Regions from separate parts of the Serratia sp. TSA_198.1 genome, predicted to be linked through region 2. Evidence: riboswitches for the same ligand, from Rfam matches in the RefSeq annotation. Region 2 holds a riboswitch; each other region holds the start of a gene.
The links. A riboswitch is a leader RNA that binds a small molecule or an ion and turns the genes downstream of it on or off. The one in region 2 is predicted to bind thiamine pyrophosphate.
Positions count from the first base shown of each region.

Region 1: it holds a riboswitch for thiamine pyrophosphate, as region 2 does, so the genes downstream of both, thiC (phosphomethylpyrimidine synthase ThiC) here and thiM (hydroxyethylthiazole kinase) in region 2, are expected to answer to the same signal.
Region 3: it holds a riboswitch for thiamine pyrophosphate, as region 2 does, so the genes downstream of both, tenA (thiaminase II) here and thiM (hydroxyethylthiazole kinase) in region 2, are expected to answer to the same signal.
Region 4: it holds a riboswitch for thiamine pyrophosphate, as region 2 does, so the genes downstream of both, thiB (thiamine ABC transporter substrate binding subunit) here and thiM (hydroxyethylthiazole kinase) in region 2, are expected to answer to the same signal.

Region 1 covers NZ_JBQZFP010000012.1:16,651-24,134, reverse strand. Annotated here, with positions in the region: gene ACUTSW_RS24935 (YjaG family protein) at 145-735, opposite strand; gene nfi (deoxyribonuclease V) at 784-1,467, opposite strand; gene hemE (uroporphyrinogen decarboxylase) at 1,480-2,544, opposite strand; gene nudC (NAD(+) diphosphatase) at 2,584-3,351, opposite strand; gene ACUTSW_RS24915 (Rsd/AlgQ family anti-sigma factor) at 3,451-3,954, shown strand; TPP riboswitch at 3,994-4,117, shown strand; gene thiC (phosphomethylpyrimidine synthase ThiC) at 4,233-6,176, shown strand; gene thiE (thiamine phosphate synthase) at 6,169-6,807, shown strand; gene ACUTSW_RS24900 (HesA/MoeB/ThiF family protein) at 6,812-7,484, shown strand, end outside.
Region 2 covers NZ_JBQZFP010000006.1:177,024-184,507, reverse strand. Annotated here, with positions in the region: gene srlE (PTS glucitol/sorbitol transporter subunit IIB) at 1-421, shown strand, start outside; gene srlB (PTS glucitol/sorbitol transporter subunit IIA) at 445-807, shown strand; gene srlD (sorbitol-6-phosphate dehydrogenase) at 818-1,597, shown strand; gene gutM (transcriptional regulator GutM) at 1,643-1,999, shown strand; gene srlR (glucitol operon DNA-binding transcriptional repressor SrlR) at 2,083-2,856, shown strand; gene gutQ (arabinose-5-phosphate isomerase GutQ) at 2,849-3,820, shown strand; gene ACUTSW_RS21025 (inhibitor of vertebrate lysozyme family protein) at 3,863-4,321, opposite strand; gene thiD (bifunctional hydroxymethylpyrimidine kinase/phosphomethylpyrimidine kinase) at 4,408-5,208, opposite strand; gene thiM (hydroxyethylthiazole kinase) at 5,205-5,999, opposite strand; TPP riboswitch at 6,036-6,127, opposite strand; gene ACUTSW_RS21010 (GNAT family N-acetyltransferase) at 6,196-6,621, shown strand; gene ACUTSW_RS21005 (class I SAM-dependent methyltransferase) at 6,842-7,484, shown strand, end outside.
Region 3 covers NZ_JBQZFP010000001.1:13,291-20,774, reverse strand. Annotated here, with positions in the region: gene ACUTSW_RS00110 (ABC transporter ATP-binding protein) at 1-17, shown strand, start outside; gene ACUTSW_RS00105 (inositol monophosphatase family protein) at 43-831, shown strand; gene gap (type I glyceraldehyde-3-phosphate dehydrogenase) at 924-1,934, opposite strand; gene ACUTSW_RS00095 (GlxA family transcriptional regulator) at 2,015-2,989, opposite strand; gene ACUTSW_RS00090 (SDR family NAD(P)-dependent oxidoreductase) at 3,067-3,801, opposite strand; gene ACUTSW_RS00085 (LLM class flavin-dependent oxidoreductase) at 3,829-4,851, opposite strand; TPP riboswitch at 5,010-5,112, shown strand; gene tenA (thiaminase II) at 5,175-5,855, shown strand; gene ACUTSW_RS00075 (ABC transporter ATP-binding protein) at 5,852-6,592, shown strand; gene ACUTSW_RS00070 (ABC transporter permease) at 6,589-7,356, shown strand; gene ACUTSW_RS00065 (ABC transporter substrate-binding protein) at 7,383-7,484, shown strand, end outside.
Region 4 covers NZ_JBQZFP010000003.1:162,516-169,999, reverse strand. Annotated here, with positions in the region: gene ilvB (acetolactate synthase large subunit) at 1-1,671, opposite strand, end outside; gene ivbL (ilvB operon leader peptide IvbL) at 1,783-1,899, opposite strand; gene thiQ (thiamine ABC transporter ATP-binding protein ThiQ) at 1,988-2,692, opposite strand; gene thiP (thiamine/thiamine pyrophosphate ABC transporter permease ThiP) at 2,807-4,411, opposite strand; gene thiB (thiamine ABC transporter substrate binding subunit) at 4,387-5,373, opposite strand; TPP riboswitch at 5,429-5,554, opposite strand; gene sgrR (HTH-type transcriptional regulator SgrR) at 5,592-7,253, opposite strand; gene sgrT (glucose uptake inhibitor SgrT) at 7,341-7,484, shown strand, end outside.

The sequences.
Region 1 (7,484 bases), on a different contig from region 2:
GACGGATATGCCGATTGACAGCACCCTCCTGCATACACGCACCGATAGCCACTTTTTTTACGCCCCCCAAATGTAGACCAGACAGGGTGCGGATGTGAAGCCTTAAGGCATGACAAATCAGGCGTTAAATCACGTTTTCTTGCCTTATTGCGTTAAATTTATCCCGATGTTACTTACTGCGGCCTCGCGAAGGTCCGAACGCAACCCTTTGATCAGCTCTAAATCACGCTCTTCGCAGTCAGCCAACAGGCGGAAAATTTCCCATTGAATGTCCCATTCTTCCTCTACCGCAGGCAGAACCTTCAACTCATCGTCGGTCATTTCTTTACCGGCCTGAGTCATTTCCAACATCGCCACGGTGCGAATTGAGGTTTCGCTGATGGCAATGGCGTGCTCCAGCGTCTCCCCGCTGAGCCGCGAATGGATCAGTTCCCCTAATGCGATACAGGCGTCAATCGCCGGGTAAACGCCGTAAAGATCGTAATCTTCTGCCGAGGGGATCGCCTCTTCCAACTTCTCCAGTTGGCTGTCAAAGTTGACCTTGGCATCCTTCACCACCAGGGTTTCCCACACCAAATCCAGAATGCGACGGTAAATGGCCGGATCGCCGAACTCGGTCTGCAGGCAGAACATCTGGTAATTCGGATACATACGCTCGCACAAACTGGCCATAAAGGTCAAATGTTGCCAGCTTTCAAGCTTTTCCAGACGTAAATGAATCGGGTTACGTAGCATTATTCACTCTCTTACGCGTTATCTGCGCCGCAGTGTACCCGAAATCGGTCATTGCGGCACCTCTGGATGCTGTTGCAGCCAGCGCTGGAAGGCCGGCCGGCGCGAGGCGATGGCATCGGCCCAACGAGTGGGTTCCGGTAAACGGTAACCCGCCATGCAGCGCTGTACCCAAGCCAGTGCGCTGTCGGTGCTGACGCGGTGGCCGGTGGCGATAAACAACGGGTTGCAACGTACCTTGCTCCGCCACACCCAGCCAAGCTGTTCGCCTTTATCCTCCAGCGGCGCCAGCGCACCGGCGGCAACATCAAGCGGGGCGAATTTACCGCACAGGCGCTTCTTTGCCACGCCGATGGTCGGCACGTTGACCAACAACCCAAAGTGGCTGGCAACGCCCAGGCGGCGCGGATGCGAGATACCATGGCCGTCGACCAAAACCAGCTCTGGCTTCTGTTGCAATTGCTCCCACGCGGCAAGCAACGCGGGGTATTCGCGGAATGAAAGAAAACCGGGAATATAAGGCATGGTGGTAGCCACGCGGGCAATCTGGTATTCAACCAGCTCCAGCGACGGATACCGCAGGATGGCGATGGCGGCTCGCGTCACCGCACCTTCCTGCTCAAAACCCACGTCAGCGCCGGCGATAAAAGCCGGCGTATCGACCAGAAAGTCATCGTGGCGGATGACTTCAGACGCGAGCCGCAACTGCTCTGCGCGCAGGGTTTGGGTATCGATCACATCCTTTCCTTAACGATGGTATTTCGCCGATTGCGCGTGAACGGCTTCCACAAACACGCCGGCATTTTCCGGCGGTACGTCCAGATGAATACCATGGCCCAGGTTGAACACGTGGCCCTCGCCGTGGCCGAAACCGGCGAGAATGGTTTCCACTTCCTGACCGATGCGTTCAGGCGACGCATACAGCATGGACGGATCCATATTCCCCTGCAGCGCCACCTTGTCGCCTACGCGACGGCGCGCATCCGCGATATCGGTAGTCCAGTCCAGACCCAGCGCGTCACAACCGGTCGCCGCCATCGCCTCCAGCCACTGGCCGCCGCCTTTGGTGAATAACGTGACCGGCACGCGGCGGCCGTCATTTTCACGCAGCAGCCCGTCGACAATCTTGTGCATGTAGTGCAGCGAGAATTCACGATAGTCGCGGCCGGTCAGCACGCCGCCCCAGGTATCGAACACCATCACCGACTGCGCACCGGCTTTAATCTGGGCGTTCAGATACAAAATGACGCTGTCCGCCAGCTTATCCAGCAGCAAATGCAGCGTGGCCGGTTCGGCGTACATCATTTTTTTCAACTTGGTGAAGGCTTTGCTGCTGCCGCCTTCCACCATATAGGTCGCCAGCGTCCACGGGCTGCCGGAGAAGCCAATCAGCGGCACTTCGCCTTTCAGTTCGCGACGGATGGTGCGTACTGCGTTCATCACATAGCCCAGTTCCACTTCCGGATCGAACACCGGCAGTTTGTCCACGTCGGCACGGCTGGTGATGGGTGAAGAGAAGCGTGGGCCTTCACCGGCTTCGAAATACAGGCCCAGCCCCATAGCATCGGGAATGGTGAGGATATCGGAGAACAGGATGGCGGCATCCAGCGCATAGCGGCGCAGCGGTTGCAGCGTAACCTCACAGGCCAACTCCGCGTTCTTGCACAGCGACATGAAATCGCCGGCTTGAGCGCGGGTAGCTTTGTACTCCGGCAAATAACGACCGGCCTGACGCATCATCCATACGGGGGTCACATCCACCGGCATACGTTGCAACGCGCGCAGGTAACGATCGTTCTTCAACTCATTCATCATAGGGCTCCCTTATTCATCTGCCGTTATTGTAGCGATTTATTGCTCACGGCATAAGGCTACGGTGTCCTCTATCAGGCGGCGCGCCACGGTGCCGGGTGGCGGCAACAGCGGCAACTGGTCATAACGGTACCAGCCGGCGTTCAGCAGCTCTTTCGGATCGTGACGAATCTCACCGCGGTGGTAATCGGCCATAAAGGCCATCATCAGCGAATGCGGGAACGGCCAGGGCTGAGAAGTCACATAACGCAGGTTTTTGATTTCAATATTACTTTCTTCCATCACCTCGCGTGCGGCCGCTTGCTCCAGCGTTTCGCCGACCTCGACAAAACCGGCCAGCACAGTATGAATACCGCCGCGATGACGCACATGCTGCGCCAGCAGGATCTCATCGTCACGCCGAATAGCGACGATCACGCAGGGTGCAATCTGCGGGTAGTAACGCTCCCGACAGTGACCGCACAAACAGGCGCTCTCGGTACGGCTCAGGTGCATCTCATGGCCGCAATAACCGCAGAAGCGATGAGAGCGGTAAAAGTCGGCCAGTTGCACGCCGCGCCCGGCCAGCTGAAACAACCCGCGATCGAGCTCGAGCAGTTGACGCACCGAGCCCATATCCTGCGGCATCGTCTGGCGCACCAGCCACACCGGCAACCCTTCCCATTCACCAATGGTGCGCGCCATTCGCCCCTGCAGGGAAAACGACGCCGCCGAACCGAACGGCAATTCACCGCGCGGTAACCAAAGTTTGCTTTCATGGCTGACGATCCACCAGCCATTTTCATTACCCGTTAATGCAAGTTCCATATCGTTGTTGCACAACCTCAGCTTCACTGGCACTCTACAAATCGGCCTTGTTACATTTTAATAACTTACTGTTACTTTTTATTACTTACGGAGTCAAACATGCTCAACCGTTTGGAAAGCCTGACTCAGCGCGTTGGTGGTAGTAATGAATTAGTTGATCAATGGCTTCAGGCGCGCAAGCAGTTGCTCGTCGCCTATTGCACCCTCGTGGGCATCAAACCGAACAAAGAAAAGCATACGCCGCTGAATGAAAAAGCGCTGGAGAACTTTTGCCATAATTTGGTGGATTATCTCTCTGCCGGGCATTTTCATATCTATGACAGAATTATCAAACAAGTGGAAGCCGCACCCAGTCCGAAAATGTCGCTATCGGTAAACATCTATCCCAAACTTTGGGTCAATACCGAGCAGATCATGACTTTCCACGATCGCTATACCGAAGTAGATATCGATCAGGACGTGTGCATGGAATTCCACCGGGCGCTCTCGGATATCGGTGAAACACTTGAGGCACGCTTTGCCCTGGAAGATAAGCTGATCCAACTGGCGACCAAAGCCTCGCAGCAACCTCTGCCGGATAAAGCGGTGGATCAGACGCGTTAGAATTTTGTAGTTTTTTTTATTAACCCTCCTATACTGGAGGGCATCTTGTCGGAGTGCCTAGCGCTGATTTGCTCATCAAATTGGCCAGGCTGAGACCGTTAATTCGGGATCCGCGGAACCTGATCGGGTTAATACCCGCGAAGGGAACAAGAGTAATCTATCGCCACTGGCAGGGCTTCCCGAACGGGGATACCTCCGCCTTGCCGGCCAGTATCATTACTCCCTCCGAGCTCCAGACAAGCAATTTTCCCCACTCATCACACTGGTAGGAATTTGCTATGTCTAACGTTAAAAAACCGCGCGCCCGTAAAGAACAGCGCGAAGAAGCCCAGCAGTTTATCGACACTCTGCAAGGCGTATCCTTTCCCAATTCACACCGCATCTATCTGCAAGGCTCGCGCAGCGATGTGCGGGTCCCGATGCGTGAAATCCAGCTCAGCCCGACGCTGATTGGCGGTGACAAAGACAACCCGCAATACGAGCAGAACGAAGCTATCCCGGTATATGACACCGCCGGCCCGTACGGCGATCCGCAATCCGAGCTCGATGTGCATCGCGGCCTGGCGAAACTGCGCGCCGGCTGGATCGAAGAACGTGGCGATACCGAAGCCCTCAAAGGTGTCAGTTCCGGGTTCACTCAGCAACGCCTGGCGGACGAAGGGTTGGATCATCTGCGCTTCGAGCATCTGCCGCAGCCGCGCAAGGCGCAACCGGGCAAATGCGTCACCCAGTTGCACTACGCTCGCGCCGGCATCGTCACTCCGGAAATGGAATTCATCGCCATCCGCGAAAACATGGGCCGTGAGCGTATCCGCGGCGAAGTGCTGCGCCACCAGCATCCCGGCCAAAGCTGGGGCGCCAACCTGCCACCAAACATCACGCCGGAATTCGTTCGCCAGGAAGTAGCCGCCGGCCGCGCCATCATTCCCGCTAACATCAACCACCCGGAAGCCGAACCGATGATCATCGGCCGTAACTTCCTGGTGAAGGTCAATGCCAATATCGGCAATTCGGCAGTGACTTCGTCGATCGAAGAAGAAGTGGAGAAGCTGGTGTGGTCCACCCGCTGGGGTGCAGACACCGTGATGGATTTGTCCACCGGCCGCTATATCCACGAAACCCGTGAATGGATCCTGCGTAACAGCCCGGTGCCGATCGGCACGGTGCCTATCTACCAGGCGCTGGAAAAAGTGAACGGCGTGGCGGAGAACCTGACCTGGGAAATGTTCCGCGATACGCTGCTGGAGCAGGCCGAGCAAGGCGTCGACTACTTCACCATCCACGCCGGTGTGCTGCTGCGTTATGTGCCGATGACCGCCAAACGCCTGACCGGCATCGTCTCTCGTGGTGGTTCGATCATGGCCAAGTGGTGCCTGTCTCACCATCAGGAAAACTTCCTGTATCAACACTTCCGCGAAATTTGTGAAATCTGCGCCGCCTACGACGTATCGCTGTCGCTGGGTGACGGCCTGCGCCCCGGTTCGATTCAGGACGCCAACGACGAAGCGCAGTTCGCTGAGCTGCACACGCTGGGCGAACTGACAAAAATCGCCTGGGAATATGACGTGCAAGTGATGATCGAAGGCCCAGGTCACGTGCCGATGCAGATGATCCGCCGCAACATGACCGAAGAGCTGGAACACTGCCACGAAGCGCCGTTCTATACCTTAGGCCCATTGACCACCGATATCGCACCCGGTTATGACCACTTCACCTCCGGCATAGGGGCCGCGATGATCGGCTGGTTCGGCTGCGCCATGCTGTGCTACGTAACGCCGAAGGAACACCTGGGCCTGCCGAACAAAGAAGACGTGAAGCAGGGATTGATCACCTACAAGATCGCCGCCCACGCTGCTGACCTGGCCAAAGGCCACCCAGGTGCGCAAATCCGTGATAACGCCATGTCCAAAGCTCGCTTCGAATTCCGCTGGGAAGATCAGTTCAATCTGGCGCTCGATCCCGCCACCGCCCGTGCCTATCACGACGAAACCCTGCCGCAGGAGTCCGGCAAAATCGCCCATTTCTGCTCAATGTGCGGGCCGAAGTTCTGCTCGATGAAGATCTCGCAAGAGGTGCGTGACTACGCCGCCGCGCAGGAAGCGGCCAAGCCGATAGAGGTGCAGCTAACCGGTATGGAGAAGATGTCGGCCGAGTTCCGTTCACGGGGCAGCGAGCTGTACCACAGCGTCAGTAACCTGCAGGAGGAGATGAACAATGACTGATATCGCCACGCCTTTCCCCGCCACGCCGCACAGGCTGGGGTTATACCCGGTCGTCGACAACGTTGAATGGATTGCCCGTCTGCTGGAGGCGGGCGTAACCACGATCCAACTGCGCATTAAGGATTTGCCGGATGAGCAAGTTGAGGATGATATCGCCACCGCCATAGCCCTCGGTAAGCAATATCACGCCCGGCTGTTTATCAACGACTACTGGCAACTGGCGATTAAGCACGGCGCCTATGGCGTACACCTCGGTCAGGAAGATTTGGATACCACCGATCTGGCGGCGATCCATCGGGCAGGATTACGGCTTGGCGTTTCCACCCATGACGATGCCGAATTAGCCCGGGCAATCGCAGTCAAACCCTCTTATATCGCGCTAGGACATATCTTCCCAACCCAAACCAAAGAGATGCCTTCCGCACCTCAAGGCCTGGCTGAGCTGAAACGCCATGTTGCCGGGCTGGGTGACTACCCAACGGTGGCGATCGGCGGGATCGGGATTGATCGCGTGGCGGCAGTGCTGGATTGCGGCGTCGGCAGCGTAGCCGTAGTCAGCGCTATAACCAAGGCTCCAGACTGGCGTGTGGCCACCGCGCAGCTTTTGCAACTGATCGAAGGCAAGGAGTGATTCGATGCTTAACGATCAAGAATTTCTGCGCTACAGCCGACAGCTGCTGCTGGAGGACGTAGGTCCGCAAGGCCAGGAAAAGCTTAAACAGGCATCGGTTTTGCTGGTCGGACTGGGGGGATTAGGGTCCCCAGCCGCACTCTATCTGGCCGCTGCCGGCGTCGGCACACTGCTGTTGGCCGATGACGATACGCTGCACATCACCAATCTGCAGCGTCAGATCCTCTACCGCAGTACCGACGTTTCCAAAAGCAAAGCCGCTCTGGCGCAGCGTCAGTTGCAGGCGCTGAATCCGCAGGTGGAATCCATCGCGCTGGAACAGCGTCTGCAGGGAAAAACCTTGCAAGACGCCGTGGAGCGCGCCGATCTGATCCTGGATTGCAGCGATAACATGACAACCCGCCATGAAGTGAACGCCGCCTGTATCGCCGCCGGCAAACCGCTGATCAGCGGCAGCGCGGTCGGCTTCAGCGGCCAGTTGCTGGTGATTGAACCGCCCTATGCCCACGGCTGCTACGCCTGTCTGTACCCGGAGCAAACCGAGCCGCAACGCAACTGCCGCACCGCAGGCGTGCTCGGCCCGGTAGTTGGCGTCATTGGCACCCTGCAGGCGCTCGAGGCGATAAAAATGCTGGCGGGCATGCCCTCGTCGCTCAGCGGCAAGTTGCGGCTATTCG
Region 2 (7,484 bases):
TATGGCGTTCGTCTCGGCGTTGATCGGCATCATCATGGCCTCGGGCCTGGGTGATTTTATCGCCCACAGCCTGACGCCGCTGGCCAGCAGCCCAATCGGCCTGGTGACGCTGGCGCTGATCTGTTCCTTCCCGCTGTTGTCGCCCTTCCTCGGCCCCGGCGCGGTGATCGCCCAGGTGATTGGTGTGCTGGTCGGGGTGCAAATCGGTCTCGGGCATATTCCGCCGCAGCTGGCGCTGCCTGCGCTGTTTGCGATTAACGCGCAGGCAGCCTGCGACTTTATTCCGGTCGGCCTGTCGCTGGCGGAAGCCAAACAGGACACCGTGCGGGTCGGCGTGCCGTCGGTACTGGTCGGGCGTTTCCTGACCGGTGCGCCAACGGTACTGATCGCCTGGGCCGCTTCGGCCTTCATCTATCAATGACACTGTTTTGCAGGGAAAAGATCATGCACACCATTTTCCACACCACCATTACGCAGATTGGCGGCAGCGCCCGTGAGGCATTGCAGGATGACATGCTGATCACCTTCCGCGAAGGCGCGCCGGCGGACATCGAAGAGTTTTGCTTTATCCATCGGCACGGCGACACCGCCGGCGAATTGCAGGTCGGCGGCTGGATGGAGCTGGCGGAGCAGCGTTATCCGATCACCGCCGTCGGCAGCGTCGCGACGCAAAACCTGCGCGAGCTGGGTCATGTCACCGTACGCTTCGACGGCGTAACCCAGGCCGAGTTTCCGGGTTCGATCCACGTTTCCGGCGCCACGCCGGCTGATATCCCGTTAGGCAGCACGCTGAAATTTATTGCATAAGGAGTAGATCATGTCTGAAGTAGCGGTAGTGATTGGCGGCGGCCAAACCTTAGGTGCGTTTTTATCCCACGGCCTGGCGCAGGCGGGTTACCGGGTCGCGGTGGCCGATTTGAACGCCGACAATGCCCGGCAGGTGGCGCAACAGATTAACCATGAGTTCGGTGCGGGCCGCGCCCAGGCTTTCCAGGCCGACGCCACCGACGAGCAGAGCGTCATTGCGCTGGCGGCGGCGGTGGATCAGGCGTTCGGCCAGGCCAATCTGCTGGTTTACAGCGCCGGTATCGCCAAGGCGGCGCCGATCACCGATTTCCTGCTGGGGGATTTTGACCGCTCGTTGCAGGTCAATCTTGTCGGCTATTTTCTGTGCGCCCGCGAGTTTTCCCGCCTGATGATCCGCGACGGCGTGGCCGGGCGTATCATCCAGATCAACTCCAAATCCGGCAAGGTGGGCAGCAAGCACAACTCCGGTTACAGCGCGGCCAAGTTCGGCGGCGTGGGGCTGACCCAGTCGTTGGCGCTCGATCTGGCGGAATACGGCATTACCGTGCATTCACTGATGCTCGGCAACCTGCTGAAGTCGCCGATGTTCCAGTCGTTGCTGCCGCAATACGCGCAAAAGCTGGGGATCGAGCCGGATCAGGTCGAAAAATATTACACCGACAAGGTGCCGTTGAAACGCGGCTGCGACTATCAGGACGTGCTGAACACCCTGCTGTTTTACGCCAGCGACAAGGCGTCTTACTGCACCGGCCAGTCGATTAACATCACCGGCGGCCAGGTGATGTTCTGATGTGATCGCCTCCCCCTCCACCCGGAGGGGGATTAAGGAGGCATTATGACTCAAGCATTGGTTATCTTCGCCGTACTGGCCTGGCTGCTGCAAATCGGCCTGGGCGGGTGGCAAATCCGCCATTTCAACCGCGCCTTCGATCGCCTGTGCCGGCAGGGCACCGTCGGCGTCGGGCGCTCCGGCGGCCGTTTTCGACCCCGGGTCGTGCTGGCGCTGGCTTTCGACGCCGAGCGGCGAGTGTGCGGTAGCCTGCTGATGCGCGGCCTGACCATCTTCGCCCGCCCGCAGCCGCTCACGCATTTGCACGGCCTGCATCAACAGGATTTGCGCCCGGATGTGATCTTCCCCGAGGATCGCGCATGCCGGACTGCACTATCGTTAGCGATTGCCCCTAAATCATGATATTTTCACATTAAAAGACATTACCTTTCATATTGAATTATTCGCTGAAGGGAAATGCCCACCCCTTGTGAACGGGAATCGCGATGAAACCAAAGCAGCGGCAGGCCGCTATCCTTGAATATCTGCAGCGGCATGGCAAAACGGCAGTGGACGCCCTGGCCGAGCATTTTTCCACTACCGGCACTACCATCCGCAAGGATCTCACCCTGCTGGAAGACGAAGGCGAGGTGATCCGCACCTACGGCGGCGTGGTGCTCAGCCGCGACGACGGCGACCAGCCGATCGACCGTAAAACCCATATCAACAGCGAAAAGAAACGCCAAATCGCTTACGCCGCCATCAAGCTGATTAACGACGGCGACTCGCTGATTTTCGATGCCGGCAGCACGGTGCTGCAAATGGTCCCGCATCTGGCGCAGTTCAATAACATCACGGTGATGACCAACAGCCTGCATATCGTCAACGCGCTGGTGGAGCTGGACAACGACCAAACCATCCTGATGCCCGGCGGCACCTACCGCAAAAAATCGGCCTCGTTCCACGGCAGCCTGGCAGAGTCGGCGTTCCAGAAGTTCAGCTTCGACAAGCTGTTTATTGGCGCGGACGGGGTCGATCTCAACGCCGGCGTCACCACCTTTAACGAGGTGCATAACGTCAGCAAGGCGATGTGCGAGGCAGCCAGCCGCATTATCCTGCTGGTGGATTCATCGAAATTCGGCCGTAAAAGCCCGAACGTGGTGTGCGACCTGAGCGCCGTGGATACGCTGATCACCGATAAAAACATCAATCCGGATTACCTCGCCGCGCTGCAAGCGAAAGGCATCAATATCATTCTGGTAGGAGATTCCGATGAGTAACGCTACTGCCCTGCTGGCTTTTGCCCGCGAAACGCTGGAAATTGAGCTGACCGAAGCGCAGCGCCTGCTGGCGCGCCTGGACGACAATTTCGTCTGCGCCTGCGAACTGCTGTTGAACTGCCGGGGCAAGGCGGTGATTTCCGGCATCGGCAAATCCGGCCATATCGGCAAAAAAATTGCCGCCTCGCTGGCCAGCACCGGCACGCCGTCGTTCTTCGTCCATCCTGCGGAGGCGCTGCACGGCGATCTCGGCATGATCGGCGCCGACGACGTGGTGGTGTTTATCTCCTATTCCGGCCGCGCCAAGGAGCTGGATTTGATCCTGCCGCTACTGGCGGAAAATAACATCCCGGTGATCGCCATTACCGGCGGCAAAGAGTCGCCGCTGGCGCTGGCCGCCGCCTGCGTGCTGGACATCAGCGTCGAACGTGAGGCCTGCCCGATGGGGCTGGCCCCCACCTCCAGCGCGGTCAATACGCTGATGATGGGCGACGCGCTGGCGATGGCATTGATGCGCCAACGCGGGTTCAACGCCGAAGACTTTGCCCGCTCCCATCCGGGCGGCAGCCTGGGCGCGCGCCTGTTGAACCGGGTACACCACCTGATGCGCACCGGCGATCGCCTGCCGCAGGTCAGTGAAAACGCCAACGTGATGGAAGCGATGCTGGAACTGAGCCGCACCGGGCTGGGGTTGGTGCCGGTGTGCGATGCGCAGCAAAAAGTGGTGGGGGTGTTTACCGACGGCGACCTGCGCCGCTGGCTGGTAAAAGGCCATAGCCTGCAGGATGCGTTGGGCCAGGCGATTACCCGCCCCGGCTACCGTTTGCCGGAACAGTGGCGCGCCGGAGAAGCGCTGGAAGCCTTGCACGAACAGCACATCAGCGCCGCGCCGGTGGTCAATCTGGATGGCGTGCTGGTGGGCGCGATCAACCTGCACGATCTGCATCAGGCCGGCATTGGCTGAGTGCGTGGCCTCAGGGCGCAGGCAACTGCGCCCCAGGTCGTTTTATTTCCAGTCGGGATTGCTCTCGAACTGTTTTTTCAGCAGCGCCTTCATGTCTTCGTCCGGCTTGCCCAGCCATTGGTATTTGGCGTATTTCTTTGGATGATCCATCGCTTCCGGTTTGTTGGCGACCTCTACCCGCACGCCCCAGGCCTGGGATTTGTCTTCTTTAAACGCCACGATCAAAAAGTTGTTGGCGCAGTCGTGCGGCTTGCACAGATTGCCCACCAGATAGTTCTGCCCCTTCCAGCTCAGGCTTTGCGCCGGAGTGGAAGTGCCCATCCCCTTGCGCGCCCAGCCCGGCAGGCGAGCCTGCCCCTTCACCATGTTCTGCCAGCTGGTTTGATAGCCCGGCTGCTGGATCACGTCCGAGGTGGTGACAATCTGCTGGGCAACGCTGCCCGCACTGAGGCTGAGTAACGCGCCGAAGATGGCGCAGCGAAGTGCGTTTTGTCCTGTCATGGCCTTCTCCCTTGGTTAAATCCGATCGTACCCGGCGAGCGCCGGGCATGGATCCAGTCTGACCACAACAACGGCAAAAAGTTGAATCACCACCACGCGTGAAAATGATGCACCGGCCCGATGCCGTGCCCCACTTCCAAGGTATCCGCCTGCTGCAATGCCTTTTGCAGATAGTCCTTGGCGGCGGCGACCGTGCCGGCCCAGTCTTCATGACGCGGGCGCAGCGCAGCCAACGCGGCGGAGAGCGTGCAGCCGGTGCCGTGCGTATGACGAGTCGCTACGCGTGGTGCAGTGAAGCGCAGTTCCTGCTCCGCGCTGAACAACCAGTCCGGGCTTTCGTTTTCGCTGAGGTGGCCCCCCTTCATCAGCACCGCCTGGCAACCCATGGCCAGCAACGCCCGGCCCTGTTCGCGCATCTGGTGCTCATTTTCCGCCGGGGCGCACGCCAACAGAGCCGCCGCCTCCGGCAGGTTCGGCGTGATGATCGACACCTGCGGCAGCAGTTCGCGGCGGATAGACTCTACCGCCTCCGGTGCCAGCAAGGGATCGCCGCTTTTCGCCAGCATCACCGTATCCAGCACCACGAACGGCGGCCGGTAGTGGCGCAGGCGTTCGGCCACTGCCTGCACGATATCGGCGTTGGCCAGCATGCCGATTTTGGCGCTGTCGATGCGCACGTCGCTGAATACCGAATCCAACTGGGCGGCGACGAACGCCGGATCGATGTTATATACCGACTGCACGCCACGGGTATTTTGCGCCACCAGCGCAGTGATCACGGAAGTGCCGTAAGCCCCCAAGGCAGAAAAAGCTTTCAGATCGGCCTGGATGCCGGCGCCGCCGCTCGGATCGGTGCCGGCGATGGTCAAAGCGTTAATCCGTTTCATTGCAGCTCCTCCGCACGCAGTTGATACAGGGCGTCGAGGAACGCCGGGGTAAAGCTGCCCGGCCCCGCAGCCCGATGCGTGGCCCGCTCGCCGCAAAGCGACATCACCCGGCAAGCGGTCGCGACGTTGTCCAGCCGATCGCCCGGCAGGCTGCAAAATGCCGCCACCACCGCCGACAGGGCGCAACCGGTGCCCACCACCCGCGTCATCAGCGCATCGCCACCGGCGACCGCCCAGTCGCGCCGGCCATCGGTGATGTAATCCACCACGCCGGTTACCGCCACCACCGCGCCGCTGAGCTGCGCCAGTTCGCGTGCCGCCGGCAAAGCCGCCAGCGAGTCGTCGGTGCTGTCTACGCCGCGCCCGGCGCTCTGCCGGCCGCTCAGCGCCATAATTTCAGACGCGTTGCCACGGATCGCCGCCGGCTTCTCGCCCAGCAAACGACGGGCAAAGGCGGTGCGGTACGCCAACCCGCCTACCGCCACCGGATCCAGCGTCCAGGGCGTTCCCGCCAAATTGGCGGCTTCTACCGCCGCCAGCATGGATTCGGCACGCGAGGCATTGAGAGTACCGATATTGATTAACAGGGCACTCGCCATCTGGCTGAACTGCGCCGCTTCGGTCGGTTCCACCACCATCGCCGGGGAAGCGCCAAGCGCCAGCAATACGTTAGCCGTCAGCTCCTGCACCACTTCGTTGGTCAGGCAATGGATCAGCGGGGGCTGTTGTTTGAATTGGGTCAGACAGGCCGCGGCGCGGGCGCCGGGTAAAGCATCAGGTCGAGCGAACATATTCCTCCCAACCGGCGTTCAAGAAGGCGGGTACCGGTTGGGGCACCGAGACTTCCCTACGCTGGCATAATCCAGATCAGGTAATACGGGTAAAATCTCAGCCCCTTGGGGCACCCCGAGTCAAGGAGGCCATTATTGGGGTTGCCGCCGGTGAGGTCAATCGCGCTATAGTGTCAAAAAATAAAAAGGAGCTGCCATGCAAATAAGACCCTACCGAGAAGCCGATCGTCCGTTCTTGCGCACCCTTTATCTGGCTGCGCGCAAGGCGGCGTTCACGTGGCGCGATACCGAAGATTACCGGCTGGAGGATTTCGACCGCTCGACGCTGGGCGAGGATATCTGGGTGGCGGAAGATCAGGGAAAACTGCTGGGGTTCGTCTCGATTTATCGCCAGGATAACTTTATTCACAACCTGTATGTCGATCCTCACTTGCCGCCACGCGGCGTCGGCACGGCCCTGCTGCACGCGGCGGAGCGAACCTTTACCGCTACCGGCTCACTGAAGTGCCTGGTGAAAAACGAGAAGGCGCTGGCGTTTTACCATAAGCATGGCTGGCAAAAGATCACCACCGGCAACGACGGCAGCGAAGAATACTACCTGCTGCACTCACCTAAAAAATAGTGTCATCCGCTGTGAGCTAAACCGGAAAAGGCCTGACATCGTCAGGCCTCTGGCACGGCTCAGACTACAACCCTTGCAAAACGATATCCTGCGTCGCCGGGATATTAGCTGCCCCGTGTCCAGGGCCTTTCAGCACTGCCCAGCGACAATGCGAATGGATTTCATTTGCGTTAAAGACTATCCTCCGGTTTACCTCTTACAGGCTATTCAAGGAATGGACATGCAACATCAAACGGATACCCGTTTCCCGGACGCTGCGGCGGCAGACTACGATCGCCGTATTTTGACGCTGGTGCCCGGCTATCAGTTCGCCCAGTCGCTGCTGACCGCCACTCTGGCACAGGCGTTACCGCCGCAAGCCCGCCTGCTGCTGGCCGGTTGCGGCACCGGCAACGAACTGATTGCGTTGGCGGGCATCGGCCCGCAATGGCTTTTCAGCGCCGTGGAACCTTCCGCCGGCATGCTGGCAGCCGCACGCACCAAGGCGGAAATGGCAGGCTGCGAACCGCGAGTCACCTTCCACCAGCAACTGCTGGACCAGGCGCCGCAAGCGCTGCACGACGCCGCCGTTTGTTCGCTGGTGCTGCACTTTATTGCCGATGACGGCGCCAAGCTGGCCTTCCTGCAACAGTTGGCCGCGCGGTTGTCGCCAGGTGCGCCGCTGCTGTTGTTCGACTATCAGCCGGATGGCCTGCCGGTCAGCCACTATCAGCATTGGCTGCAAAGCGCCGGGCATTCCCTCGACGGCGCACGTGAGGTGATTGAACGCACCCGCAGCAACTGGCATCCGTTGGCAGCGCAGCGCGCCCGATTGCTGATGACGGAAAGCGGTTTTACCTCACCGCAGTTGCTGTGCGACACGC
Region 3 (7,484 bases), on a different contig from region 2:
CGCTGATTGCCCAGTGACGGCCCGCAACTTTAAGGATCTGCTATGAATGAACACATTTCCCGGCGCCTGGCGCTGGCCGAACGGGTGGCGCGCGAGGCGGGAGCCAAGGCGCTGGACTATTTCAACCGTCGCGAAAGCCTGGTGATCGAAACCAAACGCGATGCGCAGGACGTGGTGTCGATCGCCGATCGCGAGGTCGAGCTGCTGATCCGCGGCCAGATCGCCCAGGCGTTTCCGGACGACGGTTTTCTCGGTGAAGAGTTCGGCCTGCAACCCGGGAATTCAGGCTATCACTGGGTGGTCGATCCGATTGACGGCACCAGCCCCTTCGTCAACGGCATGCCGAACTGGTGCGTATCCATTGCCGTCATTTATCAGGGCGAGCCGGTGATCGGCGTGATCATGGCGCCCTGCCAGCAGGAATGCTTCGTCGCGGCGCAAGGCGCGGGCGCCACGCTCAATGGCAAACCGCTGCGTGTGGATCCGGCGCGCACCTTGCAAAACCACATCACCGGGTTTGGCGCCAACAGCTATGTGGCGCCTGAACGCGTCGGTGAAATCGCCGCCGAGATCACGGCGGTCGGCGGCAATTTCTTCCGCAACGGTTCCGGTGCCATGATGTTGGCATGGGTCGCCGCCGGGCGGCTGGTCGGTTATTACGAACCTTATATGCATGCCTGGGACTGTCTGGCGGGTTATTGCCTGGTGAACGAAGCCGGCGGCTGGACGCATCCGTTTAACGCTCAAGGGGAACAGCTGTTGCGCGGCGCGCCGGTGCTGGCGGTGGCCCCTGGGGCCAAAGACGAGTTAATGCGTATCGCGCGGTTATGATGCTGTGCTGAAAAAAATCGTCCCCTGAAGGGACGATTTCTGGCGTCTGACATGGCGGGCGCAGCATGCTGCGCCCCTGCTCGGGTAACCGACTACAATCCGCGTTTTTCCATCAGCAACGCGAGATCGACCAACCGGTTAGAGAAACCCCATTCGTTGTCGTACCAGGCGAGGATCTTGACCAGTTTGCCGCCGATGACCAAGGTAGACAGCCCGTCGATAATGGACGAACGCGGATCGCCTTTATAATCGCTCGACACCAAAGGTTCGTCGCTGTAGCCAAGGATCCCCTTGAGCGGCCCCGACGCCGCCGCCTGGCGGAAGGCGGCGTTGATCTCCTCGCTCGTCGCTTCGCGTTTCAACGTGACCGTTAAATCAACGATAGACACCACCGGGACCGGCACCCGCAGCGAGTAGCCGGTCAGGCGGCCATCCAGCTCCGGGATCACCTTGCCGAGCGCTTTGGCCGCGCCGCTGGAGTAAGGCACAATCGACTGAGCGGCGGCGCGCGCGCCGCGTAAATCTTTTTCCGGCTGATCGTGCAACGCCTGGCTATTGGTGTAGGCGTGGGTGGTGTTCATCAGGCCGTATTCAATGCCGAAGGTGTGATGCAGCACCTGCGCGGCGGGCGCCAGCCCGTTGGTGGTGCAACTGCCGTTACTGACCACCCGATGCCTGGCCGGATCGTAATCCTGGTGGTTAACGCCCATCACTATAGTGATGTCGTCGTTTTTGGCCGGCGCCGAGATGATAACGCGCTTGGCTCCGCCTTTCGTGATGTGCACTTCGGCCTGGCTTTTGTCGGTAAAAAAGCCCGTCGCTTCGATCACGATGTCGACGCCGACGCTGTTCCACGGGATTGCACCCGGATCTCTTTCAGAGAAAACATGAATCGGCCTGCCATCCAGCAGCAGCTGGTTTTCACCGGCCTCGACGCTGGCGGCCAAGGTGCCTGACAGCGAGTCGTATTTCAGCAGATGCGCCAGGGTTTTGCTGTCGGTCAAATCGTTGATCGCGACAACCTGAAAGTCACTGCGCCCTAACGCCGCGCGTAAAACATTGCGCCCGATTCTGCCGAAACCGTTAATGCCTACTTTGACCATGATCTACCCCTTCGTTATTGTCTCTGCCTGCCAATCTAGCCGGGAGAGAGGCGTGGCGTAAATGACGTTTATAGATCAATTTACGCCAAATTGCGGGAGTGAAAACGATCGCGGTACTCGGTCGGCGTCAGTTGCAGGTTTCTTTCGAACACGCGCCGCAGGTTGAGGCCATTGCCGAAGCCGGTGGTCACGGCGATATGCTCAATACCTTCCGCACTCTGCTCCAGGCGCTGCCGGGCGGTATGCAAGCGCCCTTCTTCAACGAATTTAGCGGGGGAGATGCCGGTCTCGCGGGTGAAGACGCGCGTAAAGTTTCGCGGGCTCATGGCGACCCTTTCGGCCAGTTTCTCAACGGAAAGATCGCCGTCCAGATTTTCCAGGATCCAGGACTGGAGATCGCGGATCGGGCCAGGCGTTTTGGCCTGATTCAACGGATAGCGGCTAAACTGCAACTGCCCACCGGGGCGGCGAAGAAACATCACCAGATCTTGCGCCACTTCGCGCGCCTGAATAAAACCGTAATCGTCTTCCACCAGCGCCAGAGTGAGATCGAAACCGGAGCTGACGCCACCGGAGGTCCAGACGGGACCGTCCTGAACGTAGATTGGCCCGTTTTCGACCTTCACCTTCGGGAAACGAGATTGCAGGGTATCCAGCAAGCGCCAGTGCGTCGTCGCCCGGCGCCCTTCGAGCAAACCGGCTTCGGCAAGCAGCAAGGCCCCGCCGCAAACGGAAGCGATACGGCGTGCGTTGGGGGCGGCGCGACGGAGCCAGCCTGCGACAAACGCGCCTTCTTCCTCGGTCGCCCCCTTTCCGGTGACAATGACAGTGTCACGTTTTTGTTCAGGGTCGAGATCGGCAAGACGATGATCGGCCAGCAAATTCAACCCGGATGACCCATGCACCACCCGATGAGCTTGCGTGGTGGCGACCTCAATCCGATAGAGCGGAGCGTCGTTGGGCCTCAAGCGGTTGGCTTGCATCAGGATGTCGGCGATACCCGCCGACTCAAACAGCATGCCCCCTTCGGGGACGATAATCAGGAATGTATGCATGGCTTTAAAATACAATTTGAGCAAAATAAGTCAATGACGCGCATTTCATGCCACCCTGGCCGCCACCGGTTTTCCGCTCAGGGCGTCGCCAGCGCAACGCCCGTCACGCGTTCAAGTTCCGCCAGCAGCGCATCCTGAAAAGCCGGATCGCGCGCGGCGGCATGCGGCTCCAGGCAGCGCTGGTGATGCCAATAACCGCCAGAAACGCTGGCCTGCGCCTCTGCGCTGGTGACCAACCATTCCTGCGTCAGGTGCCCCAGGCGCAGATCGTCGGGCGCGTTTTCGCCGCCCATCTTGGTCGGCACCCAGCCAGGATCGACCGCGCTACTGACCACGCCCGGCCAACGCCGGGCCACGGCGGCGGCGAGCGCCGTCACAAATAGCTTGCTCTCCGAATAAGACACGGCGGCCTGCCCGCGCCAGTCCACTTTTTCCAACGCAGCGCGACCGTCAAAATGCATGCTGCTGCTCAAATACACCAAACGCGCCGGGCGAGCGATAAGCGCCGTCAGCAGATAAGGCGCAATCACGTTGACCGCCAGCACCTGCGGCCCGGTGAAGACGCCGGCATTGTGAATGACCGCATCCGGACGCCCGATGCGGTTCACCTGTTCGGCCACCTCTCGGGTCTGCTGCAGATCGGACAAATCGCCGGTGACCGCCAGCGCACCGCGGTCCAGCAAATCGCGCACGCCGTGGAGCCTGCCTGGTTCACGCGCGTGAACGATCACCTGATGCCCTTCGCCCAGCAGGGTTTCCGCCGCCGCGCGCCCCAGCCCGTCCGCCGAGCCGGTAATGAAAATACGAGACATGGTTAACTTCCTTTTATTTTTGAGCCATCAACGCCAGCCCAGCGCCGGGGCGACATGGGTGAGGATAGACTCAATCACGTGCGCGTTGTAATCGACGCCCAACTGGTTAGGCACGGTTAACAGCAAGGTGTCCGCCTCGGCAATGGCTTCGTCCTGCGCCAGCTGTTTGATCAACTCTTCCGGCTCGGCGGCGTAGCTGCGGCCGAAAATCGCCCGGGTTTGCTGGTCGATATACCCGACCTGATCGCCTTCCTTACCGCTGCCGCCGAAGTAGCTGCGGTCCTGCTGGTTCATCAGCGCAAAGATGCTGCGGCTGACCGACACGCGCGGTTCACGCGGGTGGCCCGCTTCTTTCCATGCGGCGCGGTAAGCGCGGATCTGCTTGGCCTGCTGAATGTGGAAGGGCTCGCCGGTTTCGTCGTTTTTCAGCGTCGAGCTTTGCAGATTCATCCCCAGTTTTGCCGCCCACACCGCCGTGGCGTTGGAGCTTGCGCCCCACCAGATGCGATCGCGCAAGCCGGCGGAGAAAGGTTCGATGCGCAGCAGCCCCGGCGGATTAGGGAACATCGGCTGCGGGTTCGGCTCGGCAAAGCCCTCACCGCGCAGCGCATCGAGCAATACCTCGGTGTGGCGACGGGCCATATCGGCCTCGGTCTCGCCTTCTGCCGGCGTATAGCCAAAATAGCGCCAGCCTTCGATAACCTGCTCGGGCGAGCCGCGGCTGATGCCGAGTTGCAGCCGCCCGCCTGAAATCAGATCGGCGGCTCCGGCGTCTTCCACCATATAAAGCGGGTTTTCATAGCGCATATCGATCACGCCGGTGCCGATCTCAATGCGTTGGGTTTTGGCGCCGACGGCGGCCAACAGCGGGAACGGGGAGCTGAGCTGGCGGGCGAAGTGATGCACGCGGAAATAGGCGCCATCCGCCCCGAGTTCCTCTGCGGCGACCGCAAGATCGATGGATTGCAGCAGCGCATCCGCCGCCGAACGGGTACCGGACTGTGCCGAAGGCGTCCAGTGACCAAAAGAGAGAAAGCCGATCTTCTTCATGGGAGTATTCCTCAGAGTCAACGTTACCGGATTACAGTGCAAAAATGCCGCCGCCGGTGCCAGAGAAATCGTCGCGAACCGCACTAAACGAACCGATTGCCGCCCCGCCATTCCACCTCGCCCGAGCATTGTAATCAAAAAGCAAATATCGTATAACAGGCTCCTCCGAGGGGTGTCCTGTTACGGGCTGAGATGGCGCAAGCCGAACCCTTTGAACCTGATCTGGGTCATGCCAGCGAAGGGACGGGTCGGCAATCACTCTCTCGGTCATTGCCTGTTCATACCTCAGCGCGCCCGGATCTCCACTCACTTTTGGAGGTCCCATGTTTACTCCCCTTTTCGATAACGGTCTTTACGGACGGCTGCGCCAACAGGCAGGCGCGGACTGGCAGGACTACGTTGCTCATCCTTTTATTCGGCAACTGGCCGCCGGCACGCTGCCTGAATCCGCGTTCCGCCGCTATCTGACCCAGGATTATCTGTTCCTGATCCACTTCGCCCGCGCTTACGCCCTGCTGGTGAGCAAGCTGCGCACGCTGCCGGAGATGCGGGCGGCCACCGCTTCGCTCAATGCCATCGTCGCCGAGCTGCCTTTGCATCTGGCTTACTGCGCCGGTTGGGGTCTGGGCGAACCCGAGATTGCCGCCGAACCCGAGGCGGCGGAAACCCTGAACTACACCCGCTATGTGCTCGATATCGGCCACTCCGGCGACGCGCTGGATCTGCTGGCGGCGCTGATGCCCTGCGTCGCAGGCTATGCCGAGATTGGCCTGCGCCTGCTTGACGACCCGGCGACGGTGATGGAGGGCAATCCTTACGCCTCGTGGATCCGCAACTATGGCGATAAAAACTATCTGGCCGGCGTGCAGGCGGCCCTCGATCTGCTGGAGCGTGTGGGCCAGCAACGTGGCGCAGAAAGCCGCTTTGCCGAACTTGCAGAGATTTTCACCACCGCCACCCGGCTGGAGTCCGCCTTCTGGCAGATGGGGTTGAACGCCTCATGAGTGACCGCATCGCGCCGCCCGGTATTCAGGTGCGGGATCTCAGCCTGCGTTTTGGCCGGCAGGTGATTTTCGATCGGCTGAGTTTTGATATCGCCGGCGGCAGCGTTGTCGCCTTGCTCGGTGCCAGCGGCGCGGGCAAAACCAGCCTGCTGAAAATTATCGCCGGGCTGATGCTGCCCACCGCCGGCGAAGTGACCGGCAGCGATGGCCTGCCGATAGCCGGGCGCATCGTCTATATGGGGCAAAAAGACCTGCTCTATCCGTGGCTGACCGTCGCCGAAAATATCAGCCTCGGTGCGCGGTTGCGCGGTGAAAAAACCGACCGGGAATGGGCCGGGCATCTTCTCGAGCGCGTGGGGCTGAGCGGTTACGCCAAAGCCTTGCCCTCGGCGTTGTCCGGCGGCATGCGCCAGCGCGCCGCCATCGCGCGCACGCTGTATGAACGCCAGCCGATTGTACTGATGGACGAACCCTTCTCGGCGCTGGACGCCATTACCCGCGCCATGATCCAAACCCTGGCGGCCGAGCTGTTGGCGCAGCATACCGTGCTGCTGATTACCCATGATCCGATGGAGGCCTGCCGCCTGAGCCATCGCCTGCTGGTGCTCTCCCGCTACCCTGCCGGCATTGACGATACGCATGTCATCAGCGGCCTGCCGCCGCGCGCGCCGGACGATCCCCATCTGCTGAAAAGCCAGGGCGAGCTGTTGCAGCAACTGATGAGGGCCGCCGAATGAAGTCGCTCATTGAAAACCGCCTGTCGCGGGTACGCCGCAGCCTGACGGTGTTCGCCGGTTTACTGCTGCTGTGGTGGCTCATCACGTTGGGCGATATTCCCGCCTTTTTGCTGCCTTCGCCCTCTGCGGTGGCGCAGGCGCTGTGGAGCGGGCGCGCCTATCTCGCTTATCACACGCTGATCACCGCTTCGGAGATTGCCTGCGGGCTGGGGATTGGGGTGCTGCTCGGCGCAGCACTGGCGCTGTGCATGATCTATTCGCCCCGTCTGCAACGCTGGCTGATGCCGCTGGTGCTGACCAGCCAGGCGATACCGGTGTTTGCGCTGGCGCCGCTGCTGGTGCTGTGGTTCGGCTTCGGCATGAGCGCCAAAGTGGCGATGGCGGTACTGGTGATCTTCTTCCCGGTCACCTCCGCGTTTTTTGATGGGCTGCGCCGGGTCAATAACGATTATCTCGATCTGGCCCGCACCATGGGCGCTTCCCCCTGGGCGCAACTGCGCCATGTGCGGCTGATGGCTGCGCTGCCGGCCTTTGGTTCCGGGTTGCGCATGGCCGCCGCCGTCGCGCCCATCGGCGCGATTATCGGCGAATGGGTCGGCTCGGCGGAAGGGTTGGGCTACGTGATGCTGAACGCCAACGCGCGCATGCAGACCGACGTCTGCTTTGCCGCGCTGTTTATTCTGGTGCTGATGACCGTCTTGCTGTGGATGACGGTGGATGCGCTGCTGCTGCGCCTGATCGACTGGGCGCCGGAAAACGACTGATAACTTTTTAACGACTGGGGTAAGAAATGATCAAGCGAACCTTCTGCGGGCTGATGCTCAGCGCCGCTCTGGCCGGCAACGCTGCCGCCGCCGAAAAACTGACGCTGGTGCTCGACTGGTATATCAAT
Region 4 (7,484 bases), on a different contig from region 2:
GGCGGCGCCCGGCGGCACCATTGGGAAGACTTTTTCATTGATATCGATCAGCGCGTGGATCAGGCACGGGCCAGGGCGTTGGATCGCCTCGGCCAGCGCGGCCTGTGGATCTTCTGCGGCGTTCAGATCGCAGGTGTCCAGCCCGAACCCGGCGGCAATCTTGATAAAATCGGTGCGTTTCGGGTAGGCGGCGGCAAAGATGCGCTGCTGATAGAACAGGGTTTGTTGCTGATGCACCAGCCCCAGCGCCTGATTGTTCATCAGGATAATCTTCACGTCCAAATCGTGTTCGACGGCGGTAGCCATTTCCTGGATGTTCATCATCAGGCTGCCGTCGCCGGAGAAGCACAGCACTTTGCGCTGCGGTTCGGCCAGCGCCGCGCCGATAGCCGCCGGCAGGCCGAAGCCCATGGTGCCCAGGCCGCCGGAGGTCAGCCACTGGCGCGGCCGGCTGAGTGGATAGGCCTGGGCCACCCACATCTGATGCTGGCCCACGTCGGTGGTAATGATGGCGCTTTCATCCACGCAGCGTGCGGCGGCCAGCACCAGCCCGTAGTGGCTCAGCGGATCTTCGGCGTTTGGCATGCTGAACGGGAACTCGCGTTTCAGGCCGTTGACGGTGTCCAGCCACTCGCTGCGCGGCTGCGCCTCAATCTGCGGCAACAGCTGTTGCAGCACCTGGCCGACGTCGGCATGAATGGCAATATTCGCCTGCTTTACCTTGCCCAGTTCGGCGCGGTCGATATCCACGTGGATGATGCTGGCGTTAGGGCAGAACTGTTCGGTTTTGCCAATCGCCCGATCGTCAAAGCGTGCGCCCAATACGATCAGCAGATCGGCTTCCTGCAGAATAAAGTTGGTGCTGCGGGCCGCATGCATCCCCAGCATGCCCAGTGACAACGGGTGCTGCACCGGCATGGCGCCCAGCGCCATCAGCGTCATGGTGGTCGGCAGGTTGGCGCGTTCGGCCAGCTCAATCGCTTGTTGGTAAGCATTGGCGCAGATAATGCCGCCACCCAGATACAGCACCGGGCGCTTGGCCTGGTTGATCATTGCGGCGGCTTGCGCCACTGCTGCGGCTTCGAAGGCCGGCGCTGCGTCAGGCACCGCGACGGGCGGCAGTTCATCCAGAGTGATCACTGCCGTTTGTACGTCTTTCGGCACGTCAATCCATACCGGGCCGGGGCGGCCGGATTCGGCGATGCGGAATGCGTCGCAGATCACCTGCGGCAGTTCGCGGATGTCGCGCACCAGGTGGTTGTGCTTGGTGATGGGAATCGAGATGCCGTAGGTATCCACTTCCTGAAAGGCGTCGGTGCCAATCATGGAAGAGGGCACCTGGCCGGTGATGCACACCAGCGGGATGGAATCGAGTTTGGCGTCGGCGATGGCGGTGACCAGGTTGGTCGCCCCCGGCCCGCTGGAGGCGATGCAGACCGCCGCCTTGCCGTTGGCGCGTGCCATGCCCTGCGCCATAAAGCCCGCGCCCTGTTCGTGGCGTGCCAGCACGTGGTGAATGCGAGTGCTTTGGCTCAGCGCGTCATACAGCGGCAGTGCCGCACCGCCGGGAATGCCGGCTACGGTGGTGATGCCCTGGCGCTCCAGCAAATGAACGATCAGTTCTGCGCCGGTGAAGCGTTGGCCTTGATGTGGCGTGCCCGAAATTGCCATGTTCCTATCCTTTCTCAGGGCCGGTTCGCTTTTCTGGGCAGGGGGCTAAAACAAGAAACCCCGCCCGGTTTGCGCCGGCGGGGTTTGGGAATCGATGCGTTGATTCGGACCCTACGGCGCATTGCCGACGACCACCACCACACGCACGACGACCATCACCGCGGCTGGTAGCGCGGTAACTAGTAGGGTCGAAGTCAGCGAGGATGCGATCACAGGGAACCTTATCATCAGTAATAAAAGTCAGGTTTTTATAAAACCACAGGCGAAAAATTCGCACAACAGGTTTATTTGCCCAGCATAAAAAACGCGCTGCAGATCACGGTTTGTGCGAAATGCCCAGCACCCGCGCTTCCGGCGCGCTGCCGTCCAGCAGCGCCTGCGTGGAGCCGTCGTAATAAATACGCCCGTCGACCACCAACAGGGTGCGAGGCGCGATGCGTGCGGCGTCATCCAGGTTGTGCGACACCATCAGCAGCGTCAGGTTGCGTTGGTCGCAAACCTCTTGCAACAATTGCAGCATCTCATTGCGCAGCGCGGGATCGAGCGCCGAGAAAGGCTCGTCGAGCAGCAGGATGGGCTGCTGGCGGATCAGGCAGCGAGCCAGGGCTGCGCGCTGGCGTTGGCCGCCGGAAAGCTGCGACGGCAGGCGCTGCAGATGCTCCTCCAACCCCACCTGGCGGGCAATCTGCGCCAACTGTTGTTGCTGGTCCGCGTTAAGCCGCAGCCCGGGGTCAAGGCCCAATCCGATGTTCTGCGCCACCCTCAGGTGGGCGAACAGGTTGTTTTCCTGAAACAGCATCGAGACCGGCCTTTTGGCCGGCGGCGTGCCGGTGTGGTCGCTGCCGTTCAGCAGCAACTTGCCGCTGGCGGCCGGCAGGAAACCGGCGATCAGGCTGAGCAAGGTACTTTTACCCGCGCCGCTGGGGCCGAGCACCGCGACACGTTCGCCCGGCCGGATGCGCAGATCAAAGCGCATCGGCAGGTGTTCATACAGATAGGTCAGTTTTTCAAGCGTCAGCATATGTCCTTCATCTTTCAAGTTGCCGCTGTGTTGGCTTTCTTCACTTATCCCAGTCACTTAGTGGACTAAGCTCCTGGGAATGCGCTCAGTCGCCGCCTTGTTGCAGCTTGAAATCTATTGGGCAGAGCGCCCCGGTAAGCGTTCGATCAGGGTAAACAGCAGGAAGCACAGCAGCAGGAGCAACAGTGCGGTGACCGCGCCGTCATTGCTGCGATAGGCGCCGATCTGCTGATACAGGTAAAAAGGCAGGGTGCGGAACTGCTCGTTGCCAAACAGGGCAACCACGCCGAAATCGCCGATCGACAGCACGCAGGCGAAAGCCAGCGCCTGCGCCAGCGGGCGGCGCAGCGCTTTCAGCTCGATCCAGCGCAGCCGCTGCCAGCCGTGCATACCCAGCGACAGGCACAGCGGGTTGTAACGCTCTGCCAGGTCTCGCATCGGGTTTTCCAGCACTTTCAGGGCGTAGGGTACCGCCATCAGCGCATTGGTGAGGATCACCAACGCATAGGGCGATTGCGGCAACCCGACAGTATCGCTCAACAGCAGGAAAAAACCGGTGGCCAGCACGATCCCCGGCATCGCCAGAATCACCATGCCGCTCAGTTCAAGCGTTTGGCCCCAGCGCAACCGCTGTTGCAGCTTCAGTTCTCGGCTGCTCCACAGCAGCATCATGGTCAACACCACGCACAACGCGCCGGCACCGAGGGCGATACGCAGTGACGTGAACAGCGCTTGCCACAGCACCTGCTGTTGCAGGACGCTGACCATCGTCTGATTGGCGCCATCGGCAATCACCGCCAGCAGCGGGGGCAACAGCAACAGCAGGGCGGCGGCGATCAGCAGAAAATCGCTGGCGCGACGCCACAGGCTGTCTTCGGGATTGCGCCAGATGTGGGCCTGGGTACTACCGACCGGCAGCGCCTGGCTCAGCCGCTGGCTGAGCACGACCAGGCCCAGACAGCACGCCAACTGGATCAGCGCCAGCAGGGCGGCGCGGCTGAGATCGTAGTCATAGCTCAGCGCCTGGTAGATCGCCAGTTCTATGGTGGTGGCCTGCGGCCCGCCGCCCAGTGACAACACGGTGGCGAAGCTGGCGAAACAGAGCATGAAGATCAGCGCGCCGCTCGGCAGGATTTGGCGGCGCAACGCCGGCCACTCGACGAAGCGGAACTGTTGCCAGCCATTCATGCCGAGCTGAGCTGCCAGTTGGCGCTGTTCGACCGGAATGTTTTCCAGCGCCTGCAGCAACAGGCGGGCGGCCAGCGGCAGATTGAAGAACATATGCGCCAGCAGGATGCCCTGCAGACCATAGGGGGAAAAACTGTAGTTGATGCCGAGCCAGCCGCACAGCAATGCCAGCCAGCCCTGTCGGCCATACACGCTGAGCAGGCCGAATACCGCCACCAAGACCGGCAGCACCAGCGTCATGGCGCACAGACGCAGCAGCAACAGCCGGCCGGGAAAGCGGCGGCGGTATAGCGCACGTGCCAACGCGATGGCGGGCAGCACCGAGATCAGCGCAGACAGCAACGCCTGCCAGAAGGTAAAGCGGACTACGTGCCACAGGTAGCTGTCCTGCCACAGGCCGCGCCAATCGCTTTCCGGCGCGTGCCGCCACAGCGAGCCCATCGCCAGCGCGGCGACGGTCAGGATCAGGCCGGCGGCCAGCAGCCCCGGCCAGAGCCAGTGCGGGATCAGCGGCTGACGGCGGTTTGCCATGCCCGGATCCAGCTACCGCGTTGTTTGGCGACCTCTCCGGCGCTGTATTGCAGCGCGGTCTGGGGTACGGTCATTTGCTCAAAGCCGGCCGGCAGTTGAGTTTTGATCACCGGGTACATCCAGTTACCGGTTGGAATGGTGTTCTGGAACGCCGGGGTCACCATAAATTGCATGAAGCGCTCCGCCAGTTCAGGCTGCTTGCTGGCCTTGAGTTTGCCTGCCACTTCCACCTGCAGATAATGGCCTTCGCTGAAGTTGGCCGCGGCGTAGCTGTCTTTCTTCTCTTCGATCAGATGATAAGCCGGGGAGGTGGTGTAGCTGAGCACCAGATCGCCTTCGCCTTTCAGGAACAGGCCGTAGGCTTCACTCCAGCCTTTGGTGACGGTGACGGTTTTCTTCGCCAGTTTCTGCCAGGCTTCTGGCGCGTTATCGCCAAACACTTTCTGCATCCACAGCAGCAGGCCCAGGCCTGGGGTGCTGGTGCGCGGATCCTCGTAGATCACCTTCCAGTTTTGATCGCTGTTGACCAGTTCCTGCAGGCTTTTTGGCGGGTTCTTCAACTTGTCTTTGTTGTAAACGAAGGCAAAGTAGCCGTAGTCATAAGGCACGAAGGTTTTATCCTGCCAGCCGCCCGGCACGCTCAGTTTGGCGCCGTCAACGCGGCTTGGCGCGAATAAACCGGTTTGTTGCGCGGCCTGCAGCAGGTTGTTGTCCAGCCCCAGCACCACGTCGGCGGTGCTGTTTTTCCCTTCCATGCGCAGGCGGTTAAGCAGCGAAACGCCGTCTTCCAGCGCGACGAATTTCAGCTCGCAGTTGCAATCCGCTTCGAACGCTTTTTTCACCGCCGGGCCAGGGCCCCAGTCGGCCGCGAAGGAATCATAGGTGTAGACCGTCAACGTGGGCTTGGCAAACGCTGAAGCGGCACACAACAACAGTAATAAGGGCAGGCTTTTTTTGACCACTTTGCACTCCTGAAAGATAAGGGGGCAAAGGTATCTGAGGGCGAGGTGATTAAACCGGGTCGCTATGCTCAAATCCCTCCGCCGGTATTGACCGGATCAGGTTCGACGGGTTTGTTCTCAGCAAAACCTGCACGCCGCGTTTTCATCACGCCGCCGCCGTTTCGCACCCCGTTGAGACGGCGCTATTGTAGAGATTAACGGGCGCCGGCGAAAGGCGCTTATGCTTCCGGCGGCGCAAACCAGGCGGATTTAAAATCAAACCAGCCAAGGGTGTTCATTCGCACACCGCGCATGCTGCGCTGGCCGTGCAGTTGCAGCCAATGATGAAACAGCGGGTGTAACTGGTGACCGTTGACCAACCGTTGGCAAAAATCCGCCAGCGGCAGGGCATTGGCGCGCCACAGCGCCGCATCTGCGGCGAGATCGTCATTCATGCAATGCTGCATCAATGGCAACTCATACAGGGTGGCGAACAGCGAGAACTCCAGCGGCAGGTAGAAGTTGGCGCTACCCAGCCACAGATCGCTGGTGGCTTCCCCTTTATGCCAGGCGTCGTAGCTCACCGTCTGCACGTTAAGTCGCACCCCGTGCAATGCCAGCAGCGGTTCAATTGCCTGTCGAATGGCGTGGAATTCCGAGTGTTCACTGTAGTAGGTCAGCGTCAACTCGGTCAGCCCGGCCGGCTTGGGTTGTTGCGCCAGCGCGCGATTGTGATGCCAGCGCGGCAGGATGCCATAGGCCGGTGACCAATAGCGTTGATAAATCGGCCCGGCGTTGCTCAGCAGCGAGATGGGGTTAATCAGCTCGCACAGCCAGCTGCGAATGGCCGGATCGGCCGCCAAAGGAGAGCGTTGATCGAACAGCAGGAAATAGCAGCCTTCCTCCAGCCGGCTTTCAAGCTCGTTGTTGCCGGTGTCATCCGCCTGCAGTTGCACGCCGGAATGCACCAACTCTTCGGTGAGCTCCGGCAACACCCAGATATTCACCTCATCAATCAGTGCCCGATAGCCGAAGTAGTCATCGAAGGCGTGGATTTTCATCTGGCTGCGGTGGTTGCGCACCACGCTGTACGGCCCGGTGCCCACCGGATGGCGCGAGAACTCCGGCATGCTTTGCCACTCGCGCGGCAGGATCATGGCAGGCACGCTGCCCAGCAGCCAGGGCAGCCAGTAATCGGGGCTGTGCAGGTGCACGTCAATCACGAAAGGCGTCGGTGAGGTCACGCGCTCGATATGCGAAAACAGCGGTTGAGGGATCAGACGAGTGAGGGAGCTAATCACATCGTCCATTTCCAGCTCGCGGCCGTGATGAAAATGTATCGCCGGGCGCAGATAAAAACGCCAGTGCAAAGGCGTCAGCGGCTGCCAGTGATGCGACAGGTCCGACTCAAGTTCCCCGTTTTCCTCGTTTATCCGCGTCAGGCCGCTGAAAATCTGCCGGGCCAGGTGAATTTCCGAACGGCGCAGCGCCGAGCCGGGCAGCAGGTTGTACAGTTGGCGATAGTAGAGCACGCGCAGGATGTGTTTACCCTGCCGAAAGCTGCGCCCAAGTTGGGACAGCAGCATCTGCCGTACCACGTTTTTATCGCCGACCAGTTGTACCAGTTGATCGATGCGGTCTTGCTCCAGCAGTTCCTCCGCTCTCTGCTGCTGCAGGGCCAGGCCGGTATAGTGGAAGGTGAGCCGCGAACGCTTGCCGCGCCCCGATTCCGCCTGCCAGGTCAGCCACCCTTGTTGCTGCATGGCGCCGAGCAATGAACGCACGTGACGGCGCGAACAAGTGAGCACTTCGGCCAACTCTTGCAGCGTGGTGTCGGTGGTCTCGCCGTGGCAGCGCTGCCACAGGCGAATGAACTGTTGTTGCAAACGTGAGGTAGACATAAAAGAGGAACACTCCGGCATCAACTCATCAATTTATCTTTCCCCATATTACGCCGATAATTTTCATCAATGAAAGGGGGAGGGCGAATGATGAAAGCATTCTTGTCAAAACAGTTCTATCAGCGCTACTTCAGCGCGGTGCGCCGCCAGCATGCCGACTGGCTGGGCCTTGTGCCTGAACAAGCCCGGCTGGAGATGCTGGCTCACCTGACCCAGTGGGATCTTAGGCTA